DNA from 2 places in the Paenibacillus sp. FSL R5-0623 genome. Region 2 is predicted to be linked to the other one. Evidence: predicted binding sites of a transcription regulator. Region 2 holds the regulator's gene; the other holds the start of a gene.

Region 1 (17,030 bases), 1.6 Mb from region 2:
ACGCCTTCTTCTTGGGACATACAACCGCATACGCCAAGTAACAATCCCGGACGTTCGAGTTTTAGCGTTTTCAGGTGACCAAGCTCACCAAATACTTTATCTTCCGCATTTTCCCGTATGGCACACGTATTGAGCAGAATAACATCAGCTTCTTTGCGATTCTCTGTAGCCTGATATCCCATAGACTCGAGCAGTCCTTTGATGGTCTCCGAGTCATGCTCGTTCATCTGACATCCATACGTATATACAATATAATGTTTGCCTTTCCCTATGTTTTTCAGTTCATCGGGAACGGCATTTTCGTAAAGCACCTGGACGTCTTCCTTGCCCCGCTGTTTCTCCTGACGATGATTGGGTTCCGATTTGATGTTAATCTCACGGCCCCGGATTCTTATCTTTTTGCTGAATTCATCTTGCGAAATTACTTTGGCATCCGAGAAATCAAAATATTGGGAGTAATCCTTTTTTGAGTCTTTAGCCATTTCCTTCGGTCACTCCTTACAGCCTCTATTAATAAAAAATCGTACATTCATCCCTGTTCCACATGAATTTCTTGCGTGGAACATTAAAAGAGCATTACAGCAAATTATAGCATGAATTGGGCTGTAGTTCCACATCCAAACCGTATGTCCCTTCGTCTAATCCGAAACATGCCATGCGCAGAAGAACACTCAGAAAACACAAAAACCTAAGCCTTGCCATCAGGGCTGGAATTAACCGGCCCTGATGGCTGTGCTCAGGTTTATATGTTATTCAGACCGCCCCAATTGGCGGCTGAAGCTATTACATGTAATTAATCGATGATTTCAGCAGTGTCGCCATTACGAGCGCCAGCAGCGTTAGCTTCATCTGTATCAATATGCATGTCCAGTGCAAAAGAATCGGATACACGAGCAAGTACATTTTCCAGTACAAGACCGCGATCTCCGCCCAGGCGAACTTTCAACATTTGTTTGTCCTCGATACCCCATTTAGCAGCATCAGAAGTATGGAAGTGAATGTGACGAGCAGCAACGATAACACCTTTATCAATTGTTACTTCGCCAGCAGGACCTTTAATTGTGATTCCTGGTGTACCTTCAATGCTTCCAGATTCACGTACAGGTGCTTTAACACCAATCGCAAATGAATCTGTCATGGAGATCTCCAGTTGCGTTTCAGGGCGAACAGGTCCAAGGATACGCACTTTATCAAACTGTCCTTTCGAACCAATTACCGCTACAGTTTCGTTAGCAGCGTATTGGCCAGGCTGGGACAGAGGTTTAAATTCAGTCAGTTCATAACCTTTGCCAAACAAAATTTCAACGTGCTCTTGGGATACATGAATGTGACGGGCAGATACGCCCACAGGTACTGTTTTACTCATTGTAAATTTCACTCCTTGTTTATCTATGGCCTGTACTCAGGCTCTTAACAATCCAATGGTATTATACCCCTTTTTGGAGTGAAATGAAAACGAACTGGTGAAAATTCATGAAATACACTTATTTCGCCATCATTCCCCTCCTTTATTTGGAAAACAAGTTTCAATTCAACCCATTCAACGCACACACCAGTTCACTATTTCATGGAATTGCCCTTCATTTGCATCTTCGGATTGCTCTCTGGCAAGTGTTCCCCAAGATAACTCATCGCATTCCCCCACAACCAGCCACGTACCAGTTGTTCATCGTAATGCTTGAGCAGGATTTCCGTCAGTCTCGGGTAATGTCCTGAATGTTCAAGTTTCTGAATATACGTTGAAATCCCATCAAAATCAGACCCCATCATCAGGTGATGCTGCCCGCCGAGAGAACAGAATTGCTCAATATGAGGCAGCAGATCTTCTATACGTACTTCCCCCTCCTGCTTTACAAACCAGGGTACAAACGTCAGTCCAATCCGCCCTTCCCGGGCAATGATAGCCTGAATCTGATCATCTTTCAGATTACGCACATGGGGACATACGCTGTAGCTGTTGGAGTGGGAGGCGATAAACGGACGTTTGCTCAAATCAGCCAGTTCCCAAAACCCTTTCTCCGTCAGATGTGACACATCCAGCAGCATTCCGATTTCATTACACTGGCGCACCAGTTCTTTCCCCTTCTCCGTCAGACCTGCTCCACGCTTCTCCATGACTCCGTCAGCCGCCCAATTGGCATAATTCCACGTTAGTCCAATAATTCGAACGCCCATCTGATAACATAACTCCAGATAGAACAGGTTGCCCTCCAGGCCATCCACACCCTCCAGTGTGATTAATCCCCACGGACCCTCTGTTTGCCCCACCTGAGCCACCTGTTCCCGCCATAACAACGTCTGTGTGCCGTCAGGCCGCTCCTGACTTCTCTCTACACGTCTACGATAAATCTCCAACTGTCCCATCACATGTTCAAACTTGCCTCTGCCCAGCACTTCGGGTAAATAGATGGCGAACGCCTGCAACCCTATATTCCCTTCTTTCAAACGTTGCAAGTTCACATCCAGTTGTGGAGCATTTTCAAATGAAAGAGCAGGCTGCATCAAAATTTTGCTCAGTGCATCACAGTGAAAATCAGCTACACGCCAATCAGACATGGACATCTTAAACCCTCCTCAATATGTTATTGCAAAAAAACGCAAAAAAACCTGTCTACATCGTAAACAGGTTCAATGCATACTGCATGTATTATCTGGGCTCCACAATCAGCTTAATGGCCGTTCGGTCCTCGCCGTCGATCACAATGTCTGTAAAAGCTGGAATACAAATCAGGTCAACTCCGCTTGGTGCTACAAATCCCCGGGCTATCGCTACCGCTTTAATGGCTTGGTTCAGTGCTCCCGCTCCAATTGCCTGCAGTTCAGCATTTCCACGTTCACGAAGAACCCCTGCAAGAGCGCCGGCTACAGAATTAGGATTGGACTTTGCTGAAACTTTTAATACATCCATGGTAAGTACCTCCCTGGGAATGTTGAAAGTTTGTTTCCACTTACTAGATGTTATTCGCGGGAGGCAAAAAAATTCCTTCTTTTTAGACGGGTTTCCCTGCAAATTGGGACAATACCCCTATTCCATGCGCCACTCGTCCTCCATCAGACGAATTTTTTCGATGCGTGTTGCCGCACCTGTAGCTTCATCAATTTCAACAAAAACACCATGGAAGTGCCATTTGCCATCATCCACAACAAAACGTACAGGTAGCTGAGTGTAGAACTTACGCAGCACGGCCTCACGCTCCATGCCCAATATGCCGTCACGAGGCCCTACCATGCCTGCATCCGTCAAGTAAGCTGTTCCTCCAGGTAAAATCCGATCATCATTACTCTGTACATGCGTATGTGTACCTACAACGAGAGACGCACGTCCATCCAGATGCCATCCCATGGCAATCTTTTCTGACGTCGCTTCAGCATGCATATCGACCAAAATACATTTATGGTCTTGGCGCAGCTCATCTACAATTTCATCAGCTACACGGAATGGACAATCCAGAGCAGGCAGGAACGTTCTTCCTTGAAGATTGACAATCGCCAGTTCTTTCCCTTCGCCTTTGACAACCGTGTATCCTCGTCCTGGTGTGCCTGGTGGAAAGTTCGCTGGACGAATCATGCGGGGCTCATCATCTATAAAATCAAAAATATCTTTATTGTCCCAAGTATGATTACCAAGTGTAATACCATGTACACCCCAGTTGAAAAACTCATTTGCGATTGCACCGGTAATGCCGCGACCTGCTGCCGCATTTTCACCATTCACAATCACCACATGTGGCTTATACTTCGATTTCAGATATGGTAAATTTTCCTTTAATGCCTTACGTCCCACGTTACCTACAATGTCACCAATAAACAAAACTTTCATTGATTACTGCCTCCTCAATTCCTGCAAAGTCCTCTTACTTCAAATGTTGAACCTTTGCAGGACTCTATCTCATGCTCCATGATGTGTAGTTGCCTTTTAACAGGCTATCAACAGGAAAAGTGGCCCACTACTGCGGCCACTTTTCCGTAATGCTCTATTTTGCGTATTCAACCGCACGGGTTTCCCGGATGACGGTGACTTTGATGTGACCCGGATAATCGAGTTCATTCTCAATCATCTTCGTGATGTCACGGGCTAAGCGGAAGGCTTCAGCATCATCGATCTTCTCAGGCTGTACCATAACGCGAACTTCGCGTCCGGCCTGAATGGCATACGATTTCTCGACACCTTCGAAGGACTCTGAGATTTCTTCCAGCTTTTCCAGTCGTTTGATATACGTTTCCAGCGTTTCGCGGCGTGCGCCTGGTCTTGCTGCGGATAGCGCATCTGCTGCGCCAACCAACATGGCAATGACCGAAGTCGCTTCGCAATCTCCGTGATGGGACGCGATACTGTTGATTACAACCGGATGTTCTTTGTATTTCTTCGCCAGTTCCACGCCAATTTCGACGTGTGATCCTTCCACTTCGTGATCCAGCGCTTTACCGATGTCATGCAATAGACCTGCACGTCTTGCCAGAGTTACGTCTTCTCCGAGTTCGCCAGCCATCAGTCCAGCCAGATAAGCGACTTCCATGGAATGTTTCAAGACGTTTTGACCGTAACTTGTACGGAACTTCAACCGGCCCAAAATTTTGATCAGATCCGGATGCAGACCATGCACGCCCACTTCAAAGGTAGCTTGCTCACCGTATTCACGGATGCGCTCATCCACTTCTTTGCGGGATTTCTCAACCATCTCTTCAATCCGTGCCGGGTGAATCCGTCCATCAGCCACCAGTTTCTCCAGGGCAGTACGGGCGATCTCACGGCGAATCGGGTCAAAGCCCGACAGAATAACAGCTTCTGGCGTATCATCGATAATGAGGTCAATCCCTGTAAGGGTTTCAAGCGCACGGATGTTACGTCCTTCACGACCGATAATCCGGCCTTTCATTTCTTCATTTGGCAGGGTAACAACAGATACCGTTGTTTCCGCTACGTGGTCAGCCGCACAACGTTGGATGGCGAGTGTAATAATCTCGCGGGACTTTTTGTCCGCTTCTTCCTTCGCTTGTTGTTCAATGTCCTTGATCATTTGAGCCGTCTCATGACGAACTTCCTGTTCTACGTTGGACAGTATGATACTGCGTGCGTCTTCCATGGTGAGGTTGGATATACGTTCCAACTCTGTCACCTGGTTTTTGTAAATCATTTCGATCTGCTGCTGAGTCTCATCAATTCGTTTCTCTTTGTTAGCCACTTGCTCTTCTTTACGTTCGAGTGATTCCAATTTTTTATCCAGCGACTCTTCTTTTTGCAACAATCGTCTTTCTTGTCGTTGAATTTCATTCCGACGTTCACGAGTGTCTTTTTCAGCTTCAGCGCGAATGCGATGGATTTCGTCCTTCGCCTCCAGCACCGTTTCTTTCTTCAGTGCTTCTGCCTCTTTCTTCGCGTTCTCCACGATTTGTACGGCAGCTTGTTCCGCACTAGAGATTTTAGCCTCTGCAAGAGATTTGCGAATAAAATATCCTACTCCGAACCCAATGAATAGCGCGGCTGCAACGAGAGCGATCGTGATTGCAATTTCCATACTGTTCACCTCCTCGTTGGTTCCTCCAAGGCATTCCTTGGGTCAATTTGCGGTTTTCAAACCTTACATATGTTTGGGAATAACGAATACTCACGGCGATCCCCCGCCGATTTTCATTTCACATGTACATGTTTCCACGTACTATTCACTGTTTCCAGCGAACCCATAATTAAGAATGGTATAAATCTTAAGAAACCGAAACCGCTTTTTTGGAAGGAAAAAGGGTTGTCCATTTCTTACAGACTCATGTCCATTTTAGTATTTGACGAAAGAAATTGTCAAGAGAATGCCGTATAGAGACTCTAGCCTGCTAATCCCATAACAACGCTTCGTCATCTTCAGGGTCTCCAGCCTCATCTTCTTCAATTAAACAATTCACAACCCGGCGCACCATATCCATTGAAAAACCACGTCTCATTAGGAAGGGAAGCGTTTTATTTTTCTTCTCTTTGACGTCCCCTTTGACCTGATTCCATTTTTTGCGTCCGGCACTCAAAGCAGTCTCAAATTCCGCATCTGTACTGATCCCTTCTAGTGCCTCAACAATGAGATCATTGGCAATGCCCTTTTGACGCAGCTCTTGCCTTATCCACAGTTTTCCCTTCCGCTTGCCCTCCATACGCTGTCTTGTCCATTCCTTCGCAAATAGATCGTCATCCACCAGGTTCTCCCGCTCAAGCCGATCCAGTGCCTCTTCAATCAATGGTGCAGCAAACTCCTTCTGACGAAGTTTCTGACTTAATTCATGGCGCGTACGTGGCTTATGCTCCAAAAAGCGCAGAGACTGTGCATACGTCCGCTGTCGCTCGTCAGCTAGAATGATATCTTCCAGATCCTTCTTCATAAACGTATTACCTTGAGTCATCCTGTATTTAATCATCACATCTTCAAGAACCGTAATGGAGTGGATGCCAAAAGTGATTCGATAACGAGCTTGCCTGCTCTTCGTTCGTTCTACACGTGTAATAATAAGTTCTTCGTTGTCCGGAAATTGGGATAGGCCATCCTGTTCTGCTTCTTCATATAAATCCTCGTCATGTTGATCCATTCTGGTCTCCCCTTTCATAACATTTTCATTCTGACTACGCCAAACACACCTTCACATAAGACAAAGAACACCAATAATACAAAAGACCGGGAACTCTGCCCGGCCTTTACTCCACAGTTAGCGTGCTAACAGCCCCTGTCCATTGGGACAGGGGCTGTTAGACAGCACGAGTATTCCCACTACAATCCATTATCCAGATTGATCCAAGCTCAATCAGATAAGTTTACGGAGTCCAGTGGGAAACACCCTCAGGGTTCCTCCCTACAAGAGAGGTTTGGAGAGATTACTCGTTGATTTCAAACAATTCTTGTTCTTCTGCTGCTTCTTTTTGTTGCTCTTCACTCGTTGGCGCAGGAACTGCAGTAACCAAGTTACTGGCTACACGAATTTTTTGTTCAATGATGTCAGCAATATCTTTATGCTCTTTCATGAACTGCTTTGCGTTCTCACGGCCTTGTCCTAAACGCTCGCCTTCGTAGGAGTACCATGCACCACTTTTATTAACGATGTCCAGCTCTGTACCAATGTCAATGATACTGCCTTCTCTCGAAATACCCTCGCCATACATGATATCCACTTCCGCTTGTTTAAACGGAGGTGCCACTTTGTTTTTAACAACTTTAATACGAGTACGGTTACCAATCATGTCATTGCCTGATTTGATACTCTCAATACGACGCACATCCAGACGTACTGTGGAATAAAACTTCAGAGCACGACCACCAGGTGTTGTTTCCGGGTTACCAAACATAACGCCGACTTTCTCACGAAGCTGGTTAATGAAGATTGCGATTGTTTTGGATTTGCTGATTGCACCAGACAGTTTACGCAGCGCCTGAGACATCAAACGCGCTTGCAAACCAACGTGTGAATCACCCATTTCGCCTTCAATCTCTGCTTTTGGAACCAATGCGGCTACAGAGTCAATAACGACAATATCTACTGCACCACTGCGTACAAGAGCTTCTGCAATTTCCAGCCCTTGCTCACCCGTATCTGGCTGAGACAGAAGCAATTCATCAATATTAACACCAAGTTTGCTTGCGTATTGTGGGTCAAGAGCATGCTCTGCATCGATAAATGCAGCTTGTCCACCCGCTCTTTGTACTTCAGCGATAGCATGCAATGCTACGGTTGTTTTACCAGAGGATTCGGGTCCATATATTTCAACAATACGGCCTTTAGGCAAGCCGCCTGTTCCTAATGCAATATCCAAAGCCAAGGAACCACTGGGAATAATTTCCACATTCATATGAGTGGACTCACCCAGTTTCATGATGGATCCTTTACCAAATTGCTTCTCTATTTGACGGAGCGCCATATCAAGCGCGGCACGACGGTCTGACAATAAGCTCACACCCTTTACTGTTTATAAGATAATGATACCTTGTTTTAACACGTTTGCCAAGCTTTTTTTCGAACATACATTCGTTTTTTTTGTAAAGGCCGAGGCGCCTCTTCCTCAAAGAAACTTTCCATTAAACAGAAAAAAGAACCGTAAACAAGGCTGTAAAGCCTAATTCTACGGTTCTTCCGTCTTCCTTAATTATACTTGCTTGGAACTGTAAATGCAATCGAAGCGATTAACTAATCAATCCATCGCCACAAGTTTTTGCCATAAGCGATAGAGAATCGCTTTGGCTGAACGAATGCGAACCGTCTCGCGATTACCATTAATACGCAGCTCATGAATTTCCGTCTCTTTTCCACGTTCAGCAAGAGCGATGAAGACAAGTCCGGGAGGCTTGCGTTCCGAATATCCCGGTCCAGCTACACCGGTAACAGCCAAGCCAAAATCAGCATCGCCAATCATGCGGATCTGCTCAGCAAGCACTTTTGCAACCTCAGGACTTACCGCCCCAGGTGCATCTTCACCTTCCAGATAATCATGAGGCACATTCAGCAGCTTTTCTTTAATTTCATTGGAGTAACAAACAATTCCACCTTTGAGCATTGATGCACTTCCGGGTACAGAAGTCAGACTTTGCATGACAAGCCCTCCTGTGCAGCTCTCAGCAGCGCTGAGCGTCAGCCCCATGTCAGACATCATGGTTACTATCGTGTACTCTATAGGGACATCCTCGTTCGCGTAGAGATGTTCTGTCAAACGTTCCCGAATCTGAACCTCCATCGCATCCAGCTTCAGCTTCGCCTCTCCCTCACTCGCAGCCTTTGTGGAGACACGTACCGTAACTTCGCCTTCACTCGCGTAAGGAGCAATCGTAGGGTCTGTCTGCGCGTCAATCAGATCCAGAAGTCGATCTTCCAGAGCAGATTCACCAATACCTGCGAATTTCAGCATTCGGGAATAGATCGGCATCTCTTCAGTGAGTACATGCTGGAACAGCCAAGGTTTGACTTCCTGTTCAAACATTGGAATCAACTCTTTAGGTGGTCCAGGCATCACAACATAATATTTGTCATTGTCAGAAATCGCATTTCCTGCCGCAAGGCCCGTTTCATTGGCCAGAGGTGTTCCGCCATCAATAACGATCGCCTGACGTCGGTTATTCTCTGTCATATCCACATTACGATCTCTGAAAAAGCTCTCAATTTTGTCCATTGCCATTCGATCTGTATGCAGTTTTCGGTTAAGAACAGCTGCGAGCGCATCCTTGGTCAGATCATCTTGGGTAGGTCCGATACCACCGGAAAATAAAATAACGTCTGCACGGCCCTGCGCAATGCGAATAGCTTCACTAAGCCGGTTCAGGTTATCCCCAACCACCGTTTGGAAATATACATCGATCCCCATCGCAGCCAATTCACGGGATAGGTATCTGGCATTGGTATTGACGATTTGTCCAAGCAGTAGCTCTGTGCCAACTGCAATGATTTCTGCCTTCATTGAGCATCCTCCTGTACACGTGGTGAGTGATCAAAGGGCAATAGGATAATTTCCTATTGCCCCTGACCCAATGCTTCCTTCATGATTACCCATTTAAGAACAAACCATTATGCTTTTGTAAAATGAAGCAGGTTTTTGTTTTTGATAAAGTAATCGATCCCCGACCAGATAGTAATAAGCGCTGCTGCCCATACCGCGATAATATCGACGTGAATACCCGTGTATGAAAACGGGAAATTGTTCAACAGCAACAGCACAATCGCCACAATCTGCACTACAGTCTTCAGCTTGCCCCAAGCACTGGCGGCAACAACCGAACCATCCAACAATGCAATTTGACGCAAGCCGGTAACTGCGAATTCACGACTAATAATCACAACTGCAATCCAGGAATCCAGCTTGCCCATCTCCACAAGCGAGATCAAAACTGCAGTAACCAGCAACTTGTCTGCGAGTGGATCGAGCAGTTTCCCCAGATTGGTAACCATGTTATTTTTCCGCGCAAGGTATCCGTCAATTCCATCTGTGCTTGCGGCGATGATAAAGATAACAGCAGCAATCAGTTGATTATACGGAAGCGACAAGCTTCCAAGCTGCAACGGCTCTGGATAAAATGGAAAATCCACGAGCAGGAACACCATCAAAAAAGGGATTAAGCAAATTCGTGCAAGCGTAATCCGGTTGGGTAAATTCACAAGACGCCCTCCCTCATATCCTCCATTACTCCAAACAATCATCATAATCCCGTTATCATCATCCGGAACATGAAATGTACAGTTTCAATGTCAATCCATATTAACATGATCCCACTATGTAGAAACGCAAAAAATAAAGTCAACCGCTCAAAAGCAAAACGCTTTAAACGTTCCGGTGACTTCCAGAAGATGTACTGCTTTTCACAAAGTCAGCAAACGATGAGGACTGGACTTGATGCTTGACTGCCAGCAATGCACACTTAGTATAATATACGCCCAATACCGTGTCAAAAAACACTTTTGCTACAAAAAGGCCTTTATTACTTGAAATTTGTATATTGCAAATCCAGAGGCAGGTTAGCACCATTTAGCAACTGCATGACAGCTTGCAAATCATTTTTACTCTTACCAGTTACCCGAAGTTGATCTCCCTGAATCTGACTCTTCACCTTCATCTTGGAATCTCGAATCAGGATATTGATTTTCTTGGCGATGTCCTGATCAATCCCCTGTTTAAAATTCAAACGCTGGCGGACTGTACCAGAAGACGCTGGCTCTACCTTTGCGTAATCAATGTTTTTCAATGGTAGACCACGCTTCGCCATTTTGGATTGAAGCACGTCAATGACAGCCTTGAGTTTGGTCTCATCATCAGATACGATCGTTAACGCATCCTTTTCCAGTTTCAGGCTGCTCTTGCTGCCCTTGAAGTCATAACGAGCGCCAATTTCTTTCTCGGTTTGTGTAACGGCATTTGTCAGTTCTTGCAAGTCCATTTTGGACACGATATCAAATGAATTTTCTGAGCTCAAACCAGTCACCCTTTCAGTTAATCGTATGTTCTGTAACATTATAGAGGATACCTTAAGCAAAAGTCTAATTTCAAGCTGTTTTAGACAAAGAAAAAAAGCATTTTGGGCTTCCACTTGAAGTGGCTGCCAAAAATGCTTTGCTGGTCCATCTTCCAACTAGTAGCGGCTCCGGTTGGGCTGTCTGAACATATCGAGCACACCCAAAAGTACATGTGCAAGTCCAAAACCCAATATTCCGTAACCCCAAGCACTTGGAGTCAGGTAATAACCCAGGAGGCTGACAATGATCCCTAAACCTGTTACGATCCAGCTGACTGTCACAGCCATCCACCTCACTTCACCAAAAGTTAACTGCAAGTTAAGACACGATTATTGTCTCCTGCAGTTGACCGGGTTATTCGCTACCCGTGGTCCCCCCTGTAGCATCCGTTGATCCATTTTCAACACCTGTGGAAGAAGTAGTGCTACTACTGTCTTCACCAAGCTTCAAACGAATCCGATTGGTCGCCTTGCCATCCGTTACAACTTGCCCGCCAACCTCAATCGTGGTCGCTGCAGCGTAACCGGACTTAATATACATACCTGCACTATCCAACTCAAAGGTATAGCTGTCACCTTCGGCTGTGTTACCATACTCCAACTTCTCTCCACTGGAGTTTTCGCCTTTGTACACTTCAAGCCAGCTATTACCTGTTGCTTTGATCGTAACCGTTACAGGTTGCCCTGCACTACCGTTAACTTTAAAGTTCGTAATATTCCCTGATTTCCCATCTTCTGCAACAGTCACACTAGACGGTGAATTGTCAGTTGGTTCTTCCTCAGTTTCATCCGTCTGTCCGTCCGTTTGACCATCAGTTTGGCCATCAGTTTGACCGTCCGTCTGTCCTTCTGTGTCAGTACCGCCACCGTTACCGCCAGCGTCACCTTCACCAGTACCGTCAGTACCTGAATCTGTCGCAGGCGGATTAGATGCCTGTCCGTTGTCGGCAGGTTGATCCGGTTTATCTTCAGGCTGTTGTTGACTGTCTGTAATTTTGACTGGATCAAGCCCCTGATTATCTGATTCATCACCATTGTTATACACCACGTATACATACAACAGCACTACGATCAAAACAGGGAATGTCCACATCAGCGCAACAGACATCCACCGATTACTACGCTCAACCGGACGGCTGGAACGCTTCTGAATAACCGGTTCCATCGTTGCTTCCGTCTCTTCTGCGGGTACATCTTTTTTGTGTCCCTCCAGCAGCTCATCAGGGTTCAGTCCCACGGTCTCCGCATAGGTTTTGATGAAAGCACGCACATAGAAGCTGCCCGGCAGCACTTTATAGTCTCCTGCTTCTATGGCCTCCAGATACCTCTTGCGAATTTTTGTCATTTCCTGTACATCGTCAAGACTCATCCCTTTTTGCAGCCGGGCCTCCCTTAACTGCTGACCCAGTTCAGACATGCCATCTCCTCCTTATGTTTATCTCTTGAGTTGTTGCTAATCTATTCCATGATTCCGTACGGTTCCTTACAATTCATCGGTGTAGCTAGCCGTAAACGTATCATAAATAATTTCTTCATTCGGATTGTTGCGAAGTTCAATAATAATATCAAAATCATTAAAATCATATTCGGATTCCTGAACAAAAATATCCGGATGTTCAATAACTTTGGTGCTAGGCATGGTCATAATATCCTGCAACAGGTTATAATGCCGCTCACTGGAGCGAATCGTGCTAACAATACCATCGATAATGAACACATTGTTTGGGTTCAATTCGTCCTCGGACATTTGACTCCTTATCGTCTGACGAAGAAGTGTGGAGGAAACAAACGTCCATCGCTTCATTGCACATACGCTGCCCGCAATAATGGACTCCGTTTTGCCAACACGAGGCATTCCGCGCAAACCGATGACCTGATTGCCTTCCCTCTTAAATACTTCACCCAAAAAGTCCACAAGTAACCCAAGTTCATCTCGTGTGAAACGAAATGTCTTGCGATCATCCGAGTCACGGTCAATGTATCTGCCATGACGCACGGCCAGAATATCCACCAATTTAGGTTGACGCAAAGCCGAGACGGTGATGCTGTTTACTTTGCCAAGCATTTCACCAAGCAAACGGATCTTTTCATCATCATCCGATTCAAGCAGCATGCCTCGAGTTTTGCCTTCAACACCGTTAATGGTCAATATATTCACTTCAAGCATCCCCAGCATAGACGCAATATCGCCTAACAAACCGGGTCTGTTCTTATGTATTTTATATTCCATGTACCATTGTTTAGATTCCATTTCAACACCCCGTAATGCATTATTCCACATTATTCGACAGCAACAGAACGTGTCCACTGGACAACAATCTGAGACATCTTCTAAAAATGGGTCACGTTAATGATATATAAAATGAAAATGAATTACAAGAACAGCTCTGTAATCCGTTTGTAATCATTAGAGAAAAGCCCCCATGCGGGAGCTCTTCATCTGTAATCTTATGCGTTTTGTTTGGCCAATTTGACCATCAGGGTCGCAATCGTACGACGCTCATCTGCATCGCCGACATCCCATAACTCTTTCAATGCCCGGTTGGAATGGTTCGCCGGATCGACTTTCTCATCAAGGAAGTCGCCGATTTCATACGCAAGTTTGTTGATGGTTTCTTCACTCATCCCCATCTTCTCTGCTTGCAGTACGCGGTCACCCAGGAACTTCTTCCATGTGTCAAAACTGGAGAGCACTGTTTTTTCTGTTGACATGATAAATCCTCCTTAGATGACGCATGAGATTTAAAATCAACAGTTGTAATATGTGCTTTCGAGGCATTTTATATACGAACATTTTGAAAATAATCCGGAAGACGGCTGCTTCTCAGCAACCTTCACCTGTTTCGTTCACAGCCAATCAAGTTTTCTTGCTATTTTACGTTAACCAACCGCCATTTGGACTGATAATCTGCCCATTGATATAACCCGATTCAGGGAGGGCCAGAAAATAAACCAGTGATGAAATTTCATCAGGTTGAGCAAGTCTTCCTGCCGGAATTTCCTCTTCCAGCATCTTCAGTTCACTCTGATCCAGATGGTTCAGCATGGATGTCTGAACGGCGCCAGGAGCAACGGCATTTACGGTTACTCCGGAAGGTGCGAGTTCTTTCGCAAGTGCTTTGGTGAATGCATTCACCCCACCCTTGGTTGTGGAATACAGCACCTCACAAGAAGCACCAGACAGTCCCCAGATCGACGATACATTAATGATTCGGCCATACCTTTGAGAGATCATGTGAGGCATCATTTCCTGTGTACACATAAACGTGCCTTTGAGATTAATCGCCATCACTTCATCCCAGATCTCCTCTGTAACATCAGACAACATCCCATAGTGCGAGATTCCTGCATTGTTCACAAGGATATCTGGCATGAGATTATGCGACTCGAGCTTCTCACGCATGCGTTCAATCTGTTCCCGGCTGCGAAGATCCGCAGACACGGTCATGATTTTTCCATTCCCCTGTTCCATACACCGTCTGGCAGCTTCATTGGCTGCTTCATGCGATTTCATATAGTGTATAACAACATTCATTCCCACTCTGGCGAAGCGTTCTGCGATCGCCGCTCCAATGCCACCGCTTGCGCCAGTTACCAGTACAGTCATTTCCCCGATTGCCTTCAATTGTCCTGTTCCCCTCTCCATATCAAGGACTCACGACTAGCGATACAGCCAGTTGATCCCAGCGAATATGCTCTCTCAGTCTGAGATTTACATTTTCCAGTGTAATCGATTCATAGAGCGGGAGCATATTGAAAAAATCACCGCCACGGAATTGCTGACGTGTAAATTCATGCGCAATGTTCTCCGGAGAATTGAGCATACGCAAATATCCGCCTATTTTCTTTTTGCGTGCACGTTCAAAATCCGTAGATTCGAACCCTTTTTCTACAATGGCATCCACTTCTTCACGTATACGCGCGAGCAGTTGATCCGGGTCTTTGGTATCCCCACCAATGGCTGAAAACGCATATTGCGGTGAACTGTTATACTCATGTCCAAAGCTGTCCGAGATCAGATCTTCATCGTAAAGCTTCTGAAATAATCGTGTGCTTGAGCCAAACAAAAGATCCATCATCAGCTGTGTGGTCATATCTCGCCGTAACAATTGTTCTCCGGTAATTCCAACGTCCGTCTCCTTGAATCCAAACAGACATTTGGGCAGTGAAACAGCCAGTTTTGCTTCCCGTCTAGCTTCGCCTACCTGCACAGGCTCCGGTTCGAAGAAACGTTGAATACTCCCCTGTGGCTTATAATCCTTCTGCTCCTGGTTCGATCGAACCATATCAATAACTTCCTGCGGATCTACACCACCCACCACAAACAAGAGCATGTTACTCGGGTGATAGAAGGTGTTATAACACTCATATAACATCTCTTTGGTGATTGTACGGATGGATTCCACCGTTCCTGCAATATCGATATGCACCGGATGTTTCTGATACATGGCCTCAATCAATCCAAAATAAACACGCCAATCTGGATTATCAGCATACATGTCAATTTCCTGTCCAATAATGCCTTTTTCCTTTTCCACGTTCTGATCCGTGAAGTAAGGATTTTGCACAAAGTCGACTAATGTTTGTATATTTTCATTCACATATTCGGTCGCTGAAAACAAATAAACCGTCTGATCAAAGCTCGTAAATGCGTTAGCTGAAGCACCATGAGACGCAAATGTTGCAAAAATATCACCTGTTGGTTCTTCAAACATTTTATGCTCCAGGAAATGAGCAATCCCATCCGGGACCTTTACTTCTTCCTGTCCTTCAACCTGAAAATGATTATCCACCGATCCATACTTGGTTGCAAACGTAGCATACGTTTTCTGGAATCCCGGTTTAGGCAAAATATAGACATGCAGTCCGTTATCCATTACTTCGTAATATAGTGTCTCCTGCAAATGCTCATACCGAATGCTCTCCACCGATTATTCCTCCTTCTCGTCCCGCAAGAAATAAATCGTATCCAGACGGAATTGTTCTGCCGCCTCACGAACATCTTCCTTGCTAATATGTTCTACCTGAGCCAACAGTTCTTCAGCCGTTCTCTCTTTGCCAGACAACTGTCGATTGAAATCATAAGCGATCATCTCAAAAGCAGAATCCTGCATCTCCTTAAGCAGGTTACGGATCATTGCTTTGGTCTGGGACATTTCCAGATCACTGATTGTACCGCTTTTCATTTCTTCCAGCTGCTGCTTGATGATGGTGACAGCTTTCTCATAATTAGGGATTTCAATTCCGGATTGAATCGTGGCAATGCCCTTATGTCCGTCATATCGCGAAGAAGCGTAATACGCCAGGCTTTCTTTTTCACGAACATTAACAAACAGTTTGGAATGAGGATACCCACCGAGAATCCCGTTGTACATTAGTGCTGCGGCATACTGAGGATCTCCATAAGTGATAGATGTACGGAGTCCCATATTGAGTTTTCCCTGACTCACATTCAGTCGCTCCACAACGGTCTCAACTTCCTTATCTCCTCGAATCGCTGCCTGTGTCTGATAATCAGAGGAGGACGTTCGATCTACATTGAAATGACGCTGAACAAGGTTCTCGACCTCCTCCAGTGTCGTATCCCCTACCACGTACAGATCCATACTCGCCTGCTGCAGCCACTCCTGATAAGACGCAGTCAGTGTGTCAGGCTCAATTCCGGGCAGATCCTTTCGCTCACCCAGTGGGTGAAGACGGTACGGCTCGTTCTTGCACATTTCCTCAATACTGCGTTCAGCGGCATAGCGCATTTTATCATTCACGATGGACTCCAGCTTTTTACGAACAGTCTCTCGCTCTGCTTGTACATAAGACGTCCTGAAATGTCCATTCTCCTGTGCAGGTCGTGTAAGAACCTCTCCAAGGAAGGAAAATGAACGATCCAGTAACTGCTCATCCCCACCAACAAAGGAATCATTAATGGTATCCATTCGGAACTGTACAATCTGATAATCCCCGCGTTTATAGACATCAAAACCAAAACCTGCTCCATACAGATGCTCCAGTTGCTCACGAAATTGCGTTGTTTCCGGATAGGATTCCGTGCCGCGTCGCAGAACAAAAGGTGTC
Region 2 (17,030 bases):
GTTTAGGTATTCTAGCTTCTACGTATTACTGTTTAACAGACCCTAACATGATACCGGTTACAAAGTATCTTTGGACAAATGGATAGATGGTGAGTATCGGCAAGATGGTTAATACCATCGTTACAGACTTAATATTGGCAGCAATCTGTGTCAGGTTATCAGCTGAGGTTGCACCGGCAGATGCCCCGCTTGTCGCTCCTGCAATCATATTGCGCAAATAAATGGTGACCGGGAACAGTTCTTTTTTGTCCAAATACAGAAAGGCTGGGAACCAGGAATTCCAATGACCTACTGCGTAGAACAGCACCATGGTTGCCATAACTGCTTTACTAAGCGGCAATATAATGCGTAACAAGATCCCGTAGGTGTTCAAACCGTCAATGGAGGCAGCTTCCTCCAGTTCTTCAGGCATATTTTCAAAAAATGACTTCATGATCAGCATGTTGTATATGCTAATTGCGCCAGGAACAACAAGTGCCCACATGGTGTTGTTGAACCCAAGGGAATTAATCAACACATAGTTTGGAATCAATCCACCACTGAAGAACATGGTAAATACGGCGAACATCGTCAGAAACTTGCGACCCATCAACCTCTTTTTGGACAGGGCATATGCGAAAATAGTCGTCATAAACATGGAGATTAACGTACCTACTACGGTGTAGATAATCGTATTTTTATAATTGGTCCAGAACATGCTGTCACGTGAGATAGTCTTGTATGTCTCCACATTGAATCCTCTTGGGAACAAACTAACCTTACCCGAATTAATATAGGACTCACTACTGAAGGATTGTGCCACGACATTTAAGAATGGATAGAGCGTTATAAATACCACGAACAGCAGAAAGATGACATTGAATACTTTAAATACCTTGTAAGATCTGGATTCCTGCATGGTGCTCCTCCTTTACCATAAGCTTCTTTGTGTCAGTCTGCGTGAAATGGCATTTACGGAGAACACCAGAATCAGACCGATCAGCGATTCGAACAAGCCAATTGCGGTAGCATAACTGAAGTTACTGGATTCCAGTCCAACCCGATACAGGTAAGTGGAGATCACATCAGATGTCTCGTAGATCAGTGGATTGTACAAGAGTAAGATTTTTTCAAATCCAACAGCCAGGAAATTACCCATGTTCAAAATCAATAACGTCACAATCGTTGGCAAGATCCCTGGTAACGTTACATGAATCGTTTGCTTCCACCGATTGGCACCATCGATACGTGCAGCTTCATACAAGGAATCATCAATGGTTGTCAGTGCAGCCAGATACAGAATTGCCCCCCAACCCATACCCTGCCATACCTCAGAAGTGATATAGATTGTTCTGAACCATTCAGCCCGCTGCATAAAAGGAATATTGTCTCCGGTGAAGAAAGCCACCAGTCCATTAATGGAACCATTCACTGCTGTCAGCTGCAGGATCATACCCGCAACGATAACGATGGACAGAAAATGAGGCAGATATGACGCGGTCTGTACAAACTTTTTGAATCGTTTACTCTTCACTTCGTTAAGCATCAAGGCAAAAATGATTGGAACCGGGAATGTAAAGAGCAATGCAAGTCCGCCCAACATCAGCGTATTACCGAATACTCTCCAGAAGGTAGGGTCCTCAATGAACATTTTGAAGTACCTTAACCCAACCCACGTTTCTCCAAATATACTTCCCCCGGGAACAAAACGTCTGAACGCAATCACATTACCAATCATCGGCCCATATTTAAAAATAAGGAGATAAATGATGGGAAGGATTAATAGTGAATACAGCTGCCAGTCTTTGCGGAACAAAGTTGCTGCCGTTCGTAATCTGCTCTCTTTACGTAAAGATGTCATGGTTAACGTTGTTTTAGCGGTTTCCGACTCCATGTGTTTTCACTCCGATCCAGGACTTGATAAGTAAGAGTAATTCATGTACAATTCCCATCGTTTCTCCTCTTGTAGAAGACAACAACTCCTTTAACTTCACCTCCACTACCAAATAGATAATTGCTAAATGTAAGCGATATCAATTTGATGTATTATGTAGGATCACACAATCCAAGGTGCTTCACATCATTAATTAGCACTTACTAAGTGGTGTGATTGCCAAATCGGAAGAAGATACTCTAAAATATTAAGCGCTTACAATCGATCGAAAATAATAAGCAATAACTCCCTGCTTCCATTTAATGAAGTAAGTCAAAAAGAAATTGCTTTAGGACAATCTAAATACTAGTCATACTAGTATGTTAGTTATATTCTAATCCAGCTTCCCCCTAATTTCAATAACTTTTAGAAAAATAAATGAAGATCTCATTTAACAAGGTAATTTACTCAATAAGCTCAAATAAAAAACATTGGTAACTTCAAGAACGACATCATCGTTCATTGAAGCTTCCAATGTTTCAGGGTGCTGAGGAAAGATGTTATAACTGATCTGCTTAGAAATTAGCAATAAGCTGATTTAATTCCGATAAATGTGTTATTTCATGGTCTGGCGCATACGTTTCGTTGTTGGTCTTATGCTCACGGTTAATCCATACGGATTGGATCCCAGATGATAAAGCACCACGAATATCAGTCGTTAACTTGTCTCCAACCATCATGCTCTCTTCGGGTTTAACACCCAGTTTACTCAAAGCATGTTCAAATATCGACGGATCTGGTTTTCCTTTTCCGAAGTTACCCGAGATAATAATCTCATCAAAGAAAGGAGTCAATTCAGGTACACCATCCAACTTTTCTTGTTGCAAAGCAGGACAACCGTTTGTTAACAATAACAGTTTGTACTTTCCTTGTAACTGACGCAAGGTATCCATCGTTTCTTCGTACACATGAGGTCTGGATCTCCGTTCTACTCCAAACTGCGCAGCAAGTTGTTCAGCAAGATCTTCCCGATCTATACCCAACTTCAACAAGCCACGACGCCAAGATTCTTTACGGTAAACTGGAGCAAGCTGTTCCAACTGACGGAACTCAGGCTGATCCCCACCAGTAAAGTTAGCCCAAAGGCCTTCAAACGGATTGATTCCAATCATTTTGGTAAAAGGAAAGGTTTCATATGATTCATACAGTCCACGTGCCTCATTACGAACAGCTTCTTCAAGTTCTTCTGGTTTTACCCCAGTCTCTTGCGCTGCGATTAGACAAGTCTCATGAAAAGCTTCTCGAACACTACGCTCATCCCATAATAAAGTATCATCTAGGTCGAACAAAATCGCTTTTAACGCCATTCCGATCATCTACCCCTTTATGCAATAATTACTTTTCGACGGTTTCCACGGTGATCTGGTGTGCTTTTGCAAACTTCAGCAAACGTTCTGCAATCGCATCTGTATCGTAACGGTTCAATAACTTGGTAAACACCCATCTTTTCCCGCGGCTGTTATGTTCGATAACAACTGTACCTGGTTCAATTCTGAATTTGACAATATCGTCAACCCCAATTGAACGTTCACGATTACCCTTCGTCGTTATAATCCGATTACTGCTAATTTTGATGTATGGACGACGAAGCATGAAGATGACTGCCAAAAATACGTAAAGCAGCATCGTCACCCAGTCCCAGGTTGTCATGGGAGCTTGCACAAGGAACGTGCTCATAAACAGATACAAAAAGGCGAGGCCAATCAAAAATATAGGGAACAAAAGGCTGCGTCCTTTAAAGACTTCTTCACCTGGTGTACCTGTGATTGGTTGACCACTTTTTTTGCGTTGCTGATTTAACTGCTTGGAATTTTTCTTAACCGTTCTCTCGAACGAACGCGACATGAGAATCCCCCTTATGTGTCTTTGTATCGGCTTACATAATTGCAAACCGACATTTCCCCCTATAAATTGCACACTCAAAATAACAGGAAGAAACCTAAATATCATAATGATATCATTAGGTTTCGTTAGTGTTTGAGTTTGCCTTGGTGGCCTTTGTCATTCTCATCATCAACAATCTCAATGGTATCCAGTTGTTGTCTGAAATTACTGCGAATATTGCTCAAATAAATCTCTCTTAGCTCGGCACGTTCAGCAAGTTCTTCCTCCGACAATCCAGTGGACTTTTGCTTACGAGCCAATTCGTTAATGCGTGCTACCAGACTATCTATATCCAAGCTTGTCCCCTCCAAAAATACAAAGTCATATTAACTTTGCCATTATAAAGGCTGCTTGTCAAGCTGACACGCGCTAACACTCATTGATGTGCATTTTATTCTGCAAATTGCGGTAGAGCTAGTACTTGTCCCACTTGGATGGAAGTCGTATGAAGTTGATTCACTTTCTTAATTGCTTCTATATAAATACGTGTGTCCATATTCGTCGGTTTATGTTCCAAAGAAATACTCCATAATGTTTCCCCTTGTGAAACGGCTATCTTTCCTCCAGGGAGAACATCATTCTCATTGCCAGCAAATACAGTTAAAACAGTGCTGCATCCAATAAATATAATCAAAGAGGTAATGGCTACCTTTAACATCCATGAAGAAATCTTGAAACGCGCTAAAACCTTCTTGTAGTTCCCTATGTTAGACTTCACCAGTTCCGAATTCATCGGTTCATAAATGCTTTGATAAGTAGAATATCTCATTAAATACCCGCCTCCAAACGTTTGTTCCTATCTGTTGGAATCAATATAACACGAACACTTGTTTTGTTCAATAGATTTTTAGAACAATTGTTCGCTTCTTTTTTGAAAGAGAAATATCTTAATTGAAGTTCTTTTGCAAAGTATTTGCAGTATTATACTCTGACTTTTGGCCAATTTCTGTTCTATAAGTTAAAAAACACTGATTTAATGCTATTTTATTTAGAACTTATGTTTGTACGAACGGAGGTTCTATGTTATAATTTTCCCAAACGTTACTAAAATGGGGTTGATACGGTATGTCGAAGATATCCAGCAGGCAGCAGGCTATTCTGGAGTTTATACGAAATGAAGTCCGGTTGAAGGGGTATCCTCCTTCCGTACGGGAAATTGGTGAAGCTGTTGGACTTGCTTCCAGCTCAACAGTACATGGACATTTGGATCGTTTGGAGAAAAAAGGTTTGATCCGACGCGACCCTACCAAGCCAAGAGCCATTGAGCTTTTGAGCCAGGAAGAATCTGAGCATTCTCATCAATTTGCTCATAGCGTTGCACGTATTCCTGTCGTTGGTAAGGTTACAGCCGGGGTTCCAATCACTGCAACCGAGAACATTGAAGACTACTTCCCTCTTCCTACACATTATGTAGGCGAACAGAAAGTGTTTATGCTTTCAGTAGTTGGAGATAGTATGGTGGAAGCTGGAATCGTTAATGGAGATTACGTTATTGTCCGTCAACAGCAAACTGCTGATAACGGTGATATCGTCGTTGCAATGACTGAAGACGATGAAGCTACAGTGAAAACGTTCTATAAAGAGAAAGATCATATTCGCCTTCAACCGGAGAATGCGACCTTCGAACCTTTACGTTTGAAACACGTTAGTATTCTGGGTAAAGTCATAGGCCTTTTCCGAGATATTCATTAATATTTAACTTGAGTAACAAAACTAGATGTAATGAAATACGAAAGAGGTTGTCCTGATCAACAGGACAACCTCTTTTTTTCATGTTTATGTTATTTTTGTGGCTAATTATTCACTGCGTTTCAGAACACTCTTGTGATGCGAGAACACATCAAAGCTCTGTTGTCCGTGATATGAGCCCATACCGCTCTCTCCTACACCACCAAACGGGAGATAGTGTGAAGTCATATGAGAAAGTGTGTCATTAATACATCCCCCACCGAAGGATAATTGATTCAGAACCTGATCCTGCAGTCGCTCATCCTGTGTGAAGAGATATAGCGCCAATGGTTTTGGCCGGCGGACAATCTCATCCAGCATAGGATTCAGGTCACTGTACGTAAATACAGGAAGAATCGGACCGAAGATCTCTTCTTGCATGACAGGTGATTCCCAGTTCACATCTCCAAGTACAGTCGGCTCAATGAGCAACTGCTCACGTACAGAACGCCCTCCAATTAGTGTTTTGGCATCTGTGAGGAATTTCGACAACCGATCAAAATTACGCGCGTTGACAATATGCGGGAAATCAGCGTTCTGTAACACATCATCCCCAAATTTTTCTTTGATCTCTGCGCTAATCAGATCAATCAATTCATCATGAACTTGTTCATGCACAAGCAAATAATCCGGAGCAACGCATGTTTGCCCTGCATTCAGGAATTTACCGCGAACAATACGCTGGGTCACCAGCTTCAGATCTACATCACTATGGACAATAGCAGGGCTCTTGCCCCCTAGCTCCAGAGTTACAGGAGTCAAATGCTCCGCAGCTGCCTTCATAACAATGCGACCAACACCTGTGCTACCTGTGAAGAAAATATAATCAAACTTCTCTTTCAACAATGCTGTGCTGACCTCAACTTCTCCTTCCATAACCGCAATATACTCCTGAGGGAAGATCTCCTGAATCAGATCATACGTCAGACGAGATACGGCTGGTGTTAATTCAGAAGGCTTGATAACTGCACAGTTACCGGCTGCAATTGCTCCAATCAGTGGACCAAAGGCCAGTTGGAAAGGATAGTTCCAAGGTGCAATAATAAGAGCCACTCCGTATGGTTCAGGATAAATGGTACTCACCCCATCCGGCATAGCCGAATTGGTTGGGACTTGTTTTGGTGCAGCCCATTCCTGCAGGTGTTCTAATGCAAAATCCAGTTCACCCAAAACAATGCGAATCTCGGAACCGTAAGCTTCCGCCTCAGATTTGTTCAAATCTGCCCGAAGTGCATCTTGAATGCGTTGCTGATACTTTTCAATTCCTTTTCTAAGCTGTTGAAGCGCATTAATCCGATATTCGATATTTTTAGTTTGACCTGTATAAAAAAATGTACGTTGTTTTGTCACTAGTTGTTTTGCCTGATCCATATTAACATCTCCAATTAATTATTTAAAATTAAATTGCTCAAAATTTAATTAAAGTATACCTCTTCTATATGAAACTTTCAACATACATATGAAACATCCATTTGTATGTATTGGACAATGGTTGGAATTTTGAAAGAATGAATGATAGTACTTGCTACTATGTTGTAGCTGTTAGAATTTCTAAGGAAGCTTGATTTAGATCTTTTGCTTCCGACAGCTTGATGCACTGTAGAAAAAATTCTAATTTCAGTTTCTTTTTCATAGGTTACTAGACAAATGATGAAAATGATTTTGCGTTATTACTAACATGAAGTGTTAAAGTTGATAGAGAGTTTAGTTACCATACAAAAAATTCCTCTTTCAATGATGAGAAGAGAGTTTTACGATTATCTATCGGTAAACAAATGTATTTTGTTAGTAATATTTAGCTTGGTTACAGACAAACACAGAATTTTTATGTGGGATGATGAAGAATAATTCAGGGGACATTTGGGGGATTCTGTGGGCATTTTGTGGGCACTTTGGTTTTTCTTTAAATATTATAGGTACTTGCCCACAAAAATAAAAACCCCTCAGCGCTAGAGCGCCAAGGGATTGAGCTATTAGTACAACGTAATATATTGATCGCGTTCCCATTGGTGGACTTGTGTACGGTACATATCCCACTCAATTTCTTTCAGCTCATAGAAGTGAGCCAAGGCGTGGTCGCCGAGAGCATCACAGATGACTTCGCTGCGGATCAATTCATTCAATGCTTCTTTCAGATCAGCTGGCAAGCTAGGAATGCCTTCTTCCACACGCTCTTCTTCTGACATGATGTAGATGTTACGGTCAATTGGAGCTGGTAAGGAAAGCTCACGTTTGATTCCGTCCAGACCTGCTTTCAACAGAACAGACAAAGCCAGGTAAGGGTTAGCAGCCGGATCCGGGTTACGAACCTCAACACGTGTACTCAGACCACGGGAAGCTGGAATACGAATCATTGGGCTACGGTTACTAGCAGACCATGCTACATAACAAGGTGCTTCATAACCTGGTACAAGACGTTTGTATGAGTTCACAGTTGGGTTAGTAATTGCTGCAAACGCACGTGCGTGCTTCAGAGTTCCAGCCATGAAGTGACGAGCAGTTTTGCTCAGACCCAACTCGTCCGACTCATCAACAAATGCGTTCTCATTGCCTTTGAACAAGGATTGGTTACAGTGCATACCGGATCCGTTCATACCAAACAGTGGTTTCGGCATGAATGTCGCATGTAAACCATGCTGACGTGCAATCGTTTTAACAACGAGTTTGAACGTTTGGATCTGGTCAGCCGCTTTCAGAGCATCAGCATATTTGAAGTCGATCTCATGCTGACCTGGAGCTACCTCATGGTGGGAAGCTTCGATCTCAAAGCCCATTTCTTCAAGTGTGATAACGATGTCACGACGACAGTTTTCACCAAGATCCGTAGGCGCAAGGTCGAAATAACCACCTTGGTCATTCAGTTCGTTAGTTGGGTTTCCTTTTTCGTCTGTTTTGAACAAGAAGAACTCGGGTTCAGGACCAACGTTGAAGGAAGTGAATCCCATATCTTGGGCTTCCTTCAGGTTACGTTTCAAGATACCACGTGGATCTCCTGGGAACGGATTACCATCCGGAAGATATACGTCGCAAATCAGACGTGCAACACGGTTCTCTGCAACCCATGGGAAAATAAGCCAAGAATCTAGATCTGGATAGAGGTACATGTCGGACTCTTCAATACGTACATAACCTTCAATGGAAGATCCATCAAACATCATTTTGTTATCCAGAGCCTTAGTCAACTGACTCACAGGAATCTCAACGTTTTTGATAGCTCCAAGCAAATCAGTAAATTGCAATCGAATGAATCGTACGTTTTCTTCTTTCGAAATGCGGAGAATGTCTTCTTTTGTATAACTCACTATAACCTCTCCCTTTCTTATCTGCGTATTTGGCCTGCCTGTTATATTTGTACATTAGAAAGTTCCACGGGTCAAGGAGTCTCACACCAAAAGTGCATGTTTTCCCCTTACTCGCCAAGTTATGCGAATTTAGTTTTTATTAAAGAATCGGGAAAGCTCTCCCTGAATGAGAGATACTTGTCCTGGTCTCTTACCTGAAACAAGCTGCTGCTTCAGCAAGCGGTGCAACTGCGTATCGGACAGCTCTCTGCGTTTAACTTCAGTATCCGGCGTGATAACTGTAGCTTCTTCGGATTCTTTCGAAACAGGATTCATCACTTGTTTGATCCCTGCGATGTTAACTCCTTTTTCAATCAAAGCCTTGATCTCTAGCAATCTCTCTACGTCATTAAAAGAGAATAACCGTTGATTACCTGACGTTCTCGCAGGAACGATCAAGCTGTGTTGCTCATAGTAACGAATCTGACGTGCAGACAGATCCGTAAGTTTCATTACAATACCAATTGGGAATAAGGCCATATTTCTGCGGATTTCATCACCCATGTTCATCAACCTTCCAGTCATCTATTCTTCACCCTATTGTACATTTAGTTATTACCAAGTGTCAATGACGTGTTAGATAAACTCACAATAATTTACGATCTTTCATAGTCTGTAACGCCATCAAAACGCCATATTTGACATGAGAGTACGTTAATCCGCCTTGCATATACCCGATATACGGCTCCCGAATAGGCGCGTCGGCTGATAATTCCAGACTTCCACCCTGAATGAACGTACCTGCCGCCATAATGACAGGGTGCTCATAACCAGGCATATCCCATGGTTCAGGAACCACATGACTATCTACAGCTGCTGCACGCTGAATCCCCTGCACGAAGGCGATCAGATGCTCGGCAGAGCTAAACTGAACAGCCTGGATCAGATCTGTGCGAGCTTCATTCCAGGCGGGTTTGGTTACAAATCCGGATTCAGCAAACATCGCAGCAGCAAACGTACTTCCTTTGATAGCTTGTCCTACAATTGTCGGTGCCATGTAAAGTCCTTGGTAGATGCCACGTGTTGTCCCCAGCATTGCTCCCACCTCTCCCCCAATTCCAGGGGCTGTCAGACGATAAGCTGCTAGCTCTACGTACTGTTCCTTCCCACATATGTATCCACCGGTTTCCGCAATACCTCCACCAGGATTCTTGATCAGTGATCCGGCCATCAGATCAACTCCGACTTCTGTCGGTTCATGTTCCTCCGTGAATTCACCGTAACAATTATCTACGAATACGATGACATCCTCCTTAAGAGCTTTAACACGCGTAACCATCTCAGCAATCTCAGCAACACAGAAGGAGGAGCGCCAGTCATAACCACGTGAACGTTGAATCCCAATGACTTTTGTAGCCGGTGTAATGTTTTTTTCAACTGCTGCCCAGTCCACTCCACCTTCATCAGTTAAGGCCGTCTCACGGTAACCGATACCAAAATCGCGTAATGAACCAGTGCCATCACCGGGTTTGCCAATAACTTTATGCAATGTGTCATAAGGCTTACCAGTGATGTACAATAATTCGTCCCCTGGGCGCAGCACTCCAAAAAGAGCTGTACTAATCGTATGTGTACCTGAAGCAAAATGAGGACGTACCAACGCGGCTTCCGCGCCGAAAACATCAGCATATACTTCATCAAGCACTTCACGCCCACGATCGTTATAGGCATAACCTGTTGAACCTGCAAAGTGAAAATCACTTACTTTTCGCTGTTGGAAAGCATTAATCACCTTCCATTGATTGTGATCTGTGATCCGATCAATCTGTTGCAGTTGTCCTTCAATCTGACGCTCCACTTGATGTTGAAGTTCAGATATTTCTGAATCAAAGCTTACCATCTTACTTCATTCCCCTTCATAGCACGAATCTGACATTAAATATCTATTATCGTGTCAACTTATCACATCAATATGTCATGAGTATTACAATTCGATGAAATCTTCAAGCATATGACCAAATTTCTCATATTCACCTTTTTGTAATTCCACTTCATAAATTACATCATTTTCTTCAAAGCTGGTATCTACTACATCACCAATTTTGTAAAGGACGGACGTAAGATCACCACGTTCTGCCGGAATCCGGAAGCGCTTCGTGTCACCTGTAAGCTCTGTCTGGATCAATTCACGGATTTTAAGCAAATCATCTGTGTCTAATGCGCTTACTTTGATATGGTCTTTATCCAATGGAAGCATCTCAAGCTGCTCTGGTGTGCACGCATCTTTTTTGTTATACAGGACTAACTGCGGCTTGTCCCCTGAACCAAGTTCTTGCAAAATTGTATTAACCGTCCGCATCTGATCTTCACGCATAGCTGATGAGGCGTCTACAACATGCAGGATCAGGTCTGCTTCATTCACTTCCTCCAGCGTTGCACGGAACGCTGCAATCAGATCATGCGGTAGATTTTGAATAAATCCAACCGTGTCGGTAAGGACGATTTCTTTTCCACTTGGAAGTTCCATCGTACGTGATGTTGGATCCAGAGTAGCGAATAGCTGATCTTGAATATACACATCTGCAGCCGTCAACTGCTTGAGCAAGGTTGATTTGCCAGCATTGGTATAACCAACAAGGGCCACCTGAACAATACCTGTTTTTTTACGGCGTTCACGATGCAACTTACGATGACGAGTCAATTCTTCCAGATGACGCTTCAGATCATCGATACGACCACGAATGTGACGGCGATCTGTCTCCAGCTTGCTTTCACCTGGGCCCCTTGTTCCGATTCCGCCACCAAGTCTGGACAGGTTCTTGCCATGACCCGACAAACGTGGCAGCAAGTAGCTATGTTGAGCCAATTCCACTTGAATGATACCTTCTCTAGTGTTGGCACGTTGTGCAAAGATGTCCAAAATTAATTGGGTACGGTCAATAATTTTGAGATCGAGGGTTTCTTCCAGATTCCTAACCTGTGCCCCTGACAATTCCTGATCAAAAATAGCTGTAGTTGCTCCAAGTTCCTCTGCAATCGCACGGAGCTCTTCCACCTTACCTTTACCAATGAACCATTTGGTATCACGTTTTTCCCTGTTCTGAGAAAGTACACTTAGCACTTCCACTCCAGCTGTCTCGGCAAGTTTCACCAGTTCCTCTAAAGAGTACTCAGGATTGATACCTGTACGTTTTACATCATCCGTAACAAGACTAACCAAGACGGCGCGATCTTTTTTGACCATATCTGTATCATGTGTGCCATTTGTCATGTATATATTCACTCCCTCTAATTACTAATCCATTAGTATTCATTACCACGAATATGCCATAGCATGCCTTAAGCCGAACCGGTTGGCCCGGCCGGCTGGTGTAAAAACTATATTATCGCTTACTTTCGCTCAAAGTTCAAATCCTCTGTACGGATTGTCATCAGCTCCAGTTTTCCTGGACTGCCTTCCGAGTATTGTTCCAACAAACGAACCGCCTGATGCCTGATCGAACGTTCAATGGCATTACGAACGTATCTGGCGTTACTGAACGCATGCAGCGAATCATTTTTTTCCTGAAGCAAATGTTGCTTTAGTTTGAGTATGGTCTGAGGCATTAAAATATAATCACGCTCTTTGGCCATAATCTCAGAGATTTGAATCAACTGATCAATACTATAGTCTGGAAACTCCACTTGAATGGGAAAGCGGGAAGGTAATCCAGGGTTCGTCTGAAGAAAAAAATCAATCTCATCTGAATAACCAGCCAATATAAGGATAAATTGATTTTTATTGTCTTCCATTGATTTTACAAGCGTATCAATAGCTTCCTTTCCAAAATCCTTCTCCCCACCGCGGGCCAAACTGTAAGCTTCGTCAATGAACAATATTCCACCGAGTGCCTTCTTGACCAGATCTCTTGTTTTCTGCGCCGTGTGCCCAATATATTCTCCAACCAGATCCGCACGCTCTACTTCAATAAGATGCCCTTTACTTAACACACCCATCTTCTGAAAGAGTTTGGCAACGATTCTCGCAACGGTGGTCTTACCAGTCCCCGGATTGCCTTTGAAGATCATATGATACACGTGCGCACCACTAAGTAAACCTGCTTCAGTACGCATCTGAGCAATCTGTAAGAAAGCATAAATCTCAAATACCAAGTCTTTGATATTTTCAAGTCCAACCAGTTGCTCCAGTTCACCCTGTATCTCCTGGAAGTGCGCATGTTTGGTTATACTCTTGGCTGCCTGTACTGCCGCTGCTTCATCTTTGACCAACATCTGAGGTTCCTGGTTACGCAACACAATATTAATTTGTCTGGATGGTCTGCCTCCTGGTTGCTCTCCTGCAGCCATGACCCGTCCGTTCATTCGCCATCACCTCTATTTTATCGGGCTGAACTCTCCTGATTATTAATGTATTCTATCAGGTGCTCCAATATTAGAAGGATCATGAAGAATTCTACGGATAAGTAGATGACTCAAATCTGAATGTTTTTTCGAAACTCTCCGTTCTCAAACAAACTCGGCCTATGCTTCAGTGATAACTGAAAGTATGGGAATACATGTGCATCAATGGCATGCAGCAGTTCCTTTGCCGTCTTGTTAGCCAAGTCATAATCACCCGTTGTAATATGTTTTCGTGACAGTGCATCTTCAAGCTCATCTTCATCCAGCAAAAATACTTCCCCATCTTTCAGTACAACGACATCCAGATACAGGTCATCAAACCAAGGAACACCCTGATCGGTTATCCCCTGACTACGACATGTATCAATATACCACTCTACAATCCGTTCCTGATCGTCAAACATCGCCGTAACTACAAAGTGCTCTCCCTTCGGATAGTATTGCAGCCAGGAATAACCTTTATCTGCGATACAGAAGGTACTGCCTCCATAAGTTTTCCACAGAGGTTCTTTCAAATCCTGTATGGTGTACAATGTAATATAACCTGTGAAAATTTTGGATTGAACGAACCGGCATGTGAATTGTCGGTTCGTAATCCGGCGCCAGTTCGCGCGGTCCCCGAATTTCCGTTTCATACGAACCCCTCTTTGCCGACTACAGGTCCGTGACCTGCTCTGATGTTATTAGTGAACAATGTAATAACGTCCGCCTGATGGATTCCAGCGCTCTGGGCCCGCCCTTGCACAACGTATTACGAATAGTTACAGCTTACCATATTTAAGGTTTACACTCAAAATCAAGCTTTGTCCCACCTATCCATCAAATCAGCTTCCATTACAGTCGGTTCCGTATACCAAAAAAACTGCTTCATCGGTATTCCGGGAAGCAGTTTTTTCAATGTAGCTATTTAGTGATTCATTGGCTTAGCCGCCGGTTCCAGCTTGAGAATCTGCAGGTGCATCTGTCCCTCCAGTATCCCCACTGGTTCCGCTGTCCGGAGTTACTACCTCACCTGGCGTTGTTACGGCTCCATCATCGGAACCTTCACCGGTACCACCCGGATCTGTTGTCCCCTGACCAGGCGGGGTCGTATTTCCTTCCCCAGGTTGACCGTTTCCTTGGCCAGCTCCGCCGTTGTTACCGTTGTTTCCATTGTTTCCGTTATTACCATTCCCATTTCCGTTGTTGCCATTTTCATTCCCATTCCCATTACCATTATTACCGTTCGAGTTGCCATTATCCGGTGAACCATTGTCCGGATTCTCCGTACCTGGCTGCTCAGGATCTATCTCTGTTCCAGGGTCTATACCAGGATCAGGTTCCTCCGGCGGCATTTCCTGCGCTTCAATCATCAAGGAAATGGTGTTGGAAGGATCCGTCTCAAGTCCTGATGCCAAGTCGTAAGCTGTCACATAGTACTCATAAGTTAGACCAGGCAACGCACTTAAATCTTGTGCATTGGTCGCTCCTATTGCATCAATGAGATGAGTGAACTGGGCTTCCGATGTTTCTTTCCGATAAATCCGATATTGCGTACTCGCGTCACCCGTTCCAGTCCAACTCAGTGAGACGGTTTGTGCATTTGGATCGTATGATCCACTCAGCCCACTAACGGACAGAGCCGGCTTTTCTGGTTCTTCTACTGGCGGAGGTGCCTGCCCTCCAGCTGGTGCTTTGAATTGCTTCACTGGAACGCCTTTTAAAGCATCTCCCATGACTTTGGCAAAGAAAGCTGCCGACAGCTTACTGCTGTTCTTAAGCATATGATTGGCATCCGGATTGTCATAGCCCATCCAGACTGCGGCAGTCCATTCCGGTGTGTATCCAACAAACCATACATCACGGTTGGCACTGTTGCCAGAGATACCACTTTGAACTGTTCCTGTTTTACCCGCTACCGGACGATCCAGACGCGCTGAACGTCCCGTACCGTCATTAACGACATTCTGCAGCATCTGTGTAAGCTGATACGCATTTTGCTCACTCATGACACGCGTTGTGTCCGAGTTATCGTGTTTGTAGGTGGTTTTGCCTGCGCTATCCTTGATTTCTTTAATCGCATAGGCTTGTCGGTATTCTCCGAGGTTGGCAAATGCACTATAGGCTTGCGCCATCTCCAGTGTATTTGTACCTTTACTTAGACCACCAAGGGCAATCGCCAGGTTTTTGTCTTCATCTGTCAGCTGTATGCCTACACTTTTGGCAAAATTAATGCCTGTGTTAACACCTATTTTATCAAGTAGCCAAACGGCAGGAATATTTTCCGATTTCGTAATGGCTTCCGTCATACTGATCGTTGAAGAATATCCATGCAAGTTACCAGGACAGTAGTTACCAAAACATTGCTTCGCATTACTCAGCGACGAGTTGGCACTGTAATTTCCTGATTCAAGCGCCGGTGCATAAGACACAATCGGTTTAAAAGCTGAACCTGGTTGTCTTCGACTCTGCGTTACACGGCTATAACCTTTAGTCTGATAATCCCGTCCACCCAGGAGGGCAACGAGGCTACCATTCTCATGGTTCATGATAACCATGGAGCCTTGGACCTGTTGATCGTCTTTACTTGCCTCGAACAGACTGTCATCTGTGAAGGCCGTTTCCATGGCTGTTTGAGCCTGAGCATCCATGGTCGTATAGATTTTGTATCCGCCGATATTCAGATCATCTTCCGTTTTGCCTGTTACTCGCTCAGCTTCACGAAGTACATAATCAATAAAGGCTTGATATTTCTGGTCTTTTTCTGGTCGCTTGTAGTTATAATCTACCGCTTTAGCTTTATCCATCTCTTCCTTCGTGATGTAGCCTTGTTCATACATTAGCTGTAATACCACACCACGGCGTGCTTTGGAATCGTTCGGATTGCTCACCGGATTGTAGGCAGAAGGCCCCTTGGGCATCGCGGCGAGTGTGGCGATTTCCCACAATTCAAGATTATTTAGATCTTTTTCTCCAAAATAAAATTCAGATGCTGCTTTAATCCCGTAACGCTGATGTCCGAAGAAAATCCGGTTCAGATACATCGTCAGGATTTCGTCTTTTGTGTACTTGCGCTCTAATGCCATGGCAATCGATACTTCCGTTGCTTTACGGAAGAACGTTTTGTCACGGGACAAGAACATGTTCTTGGCAAGCTGTTGGGTTAGTGTACTACCACCTTCCACCATGGAACGAGCCATGACGTCCTTAACCGCCGCACGCCCAATGGACCAGATATCCACGCCCTGATGATCGTAGAATCGCTTATCCTCCGTAGCGACAAAGGCTTGCTTCACCAGCTCAGGAATATCGTCTTCTTTGACGGGGTCCAGCTTCTGAATGGAAAGCTCCCCCATTAATTGACCATTGCGATCATATACTTTTGAGGTTTCATTAATTGTGGTTTTGTCCTTATTGGCTTTGAGCAGATTTTCACCACTCACCATAATAAATAAATATCCGCCAAGTGCACAGAATATGGCGATTGCCATTGTGAAAAACAGTGTCCATCCAACGCGTTTACCCGTAATTTTTTTCTTTTTAGAGGTCTTTGGCTTCGCTTTTTTGGGTGACTTGTTATTGTTGTTGCGATTGTTAGACCTCGACAACGGATCGTTTGGCATGTTAACCTCCTGACTCCCTTTCGGTTGCATAATTTCTATTCGTCTATAGGCTCAGGCATATATTAAACATATTTTGCCCGGAATGAAAAGAACAACCCTTTATTCAGGTTGCTCTGTTTCAATACCTATACTTGTAGACGAAATGGTTGGTGAAAAGGTTTCGTAATTTTTTTAAGCTTCGCCGCTGTTATCTTGCTGCATCAGCGATACGCTGCGTTGCGG

What was found. The regulator LexA, encoded in region 2, represses DNA repair genes until DNA is damaged. The targets are predictions, from matches to a motif close to CGAACATATGTTCG.
Region 1: the regulator LexA is predicted to act here: its motif matches at 7,982-7,995, upstream of recA (recombinase RecA).

The regions. Positions count from the first base shown of each region.
Region 1 covers NZ_CP150233.1:2,475,463-2,492,492, reverse strand. The annotation lists gene miaB (tRNA (N6-isopentenyl adenosine(37)-C2)-methylthiotransferase MiaB) at 1-482, opposite strand, end outside; gene MKY92_RS11440 (phosphate propanoyltransferase) at 794-1,366, opposite strand; gene MKY92_RS11435 (dipeptidase) at 1,561-2,562, opposite strand; gene MKY92_RS11430 (stage V sporulation protein S) at 2,648-2,908, opposite strand; gene MKY92_RS11425 (TIGR00282 family metallophosphoesterase) at 3,026-3,820, opposite strand; gene rny (ribonuclease Y) at 3,975-5,516, opposite strand; gene MKY92_RS11415 (regulatory protein RecX) at 5,827-6,564, opposite strand; gene recA (recombinase RecA) at 6,848-7,912, opposite strand; gene MKY92_RS11405 (competence/damage-inducible protein A) at 8,156-9,412, opposite strand; gene pgsA (CDP-diacylglycerol--glycerol-3-phosphate 3-phosphatidyltransferase) at 9,520-10,107, opposite strand; gene MKY92_RS11395 (YajQ family cyclic di-GMP-binding protein) at 10,428-10,919, opposite strand; gene MKY92_RS11390 (hypothetical protein) at 11,076-11,246, opposite strand; gene MKY92_RS11385 (RodZ domain-containing protein) at 11,314-12,375, opposite strand; gene MKY92_RS11380 (DUF3388 domain-containing protein) at 12,442-13,209, opposite strand; gene MKY92_RS11375 (DUF3243 domain-containing protein) at 13,407-13,670, opposite strand; gene fabG (3-oxoacyl-ACP reductase FabG) at 13,834-14,604, opposite strand; gene MKY92_RS11365 (pitrilysin family protein) at 14,606-15,886, opposite strand; gene MKY92_RS11360 (pitrilysin family protein) at 15,890-17,030, opposite strand, start outside.
Region 2 covers NZ_CP150233.1:4,067,536-4,084,565, forward strand. The annotation lists gene MKY92_RS17800 (carbohydrate ABC transporter permease) at 26-898, opposite strand; gene MKY92_RS17805 (ABC transporter permease subunit) at 911-1,873, opposite strand; gene MKY92_RS17810 (HAD family hydrolase) at 2,428-3,219, opposite strand; gene MKY92_RS17815 (hypothetical protein) at 3,248-3,757, opposite strand; gene MKY92_RS17820 (DUF896 domain-containing protein) at 3,883-4,092, opposite strand; gene MKY92_RS17825 (LysM peptidoglycan-binding domain-containing protein) at 4,188-4,565, opposite strand; gene lexA (transcriptional repressor LexA) at 4,862-5,488, shown strand; gene MKY92_RS17835 (aldehyde dehydrogenase) at 5,594-6,895, opposite strand; gene glnA (type I glutamate--ammonia ligase) at 7,498-8,826, opposite strand; gene MKY92_RS17845 (MerR family transcriptional regulator) at 8,956-9,369, opposite strand; gene MKY92_RS17850 (methionine gamma-lyase family protein) at 9,452-10,705, opposite strand; gene hflX (GTPase HflX) at 10,790-12,076, opposite strand; gene MKY92_RS17860 (AAA family ATPase) at 12,196-13,167, opposite strand; gene MKY92_RS17865 (DUF402 domain-containing protein) at 13,278-13,841, opposite strand; gene MKY92_RS17870 (PBP1A family penicillin-binding protein) at 14,130-16,808, opposite strand; gene hfq (RNA chaperone Hfq) at 16,980-17,030, opposite strand, start outside.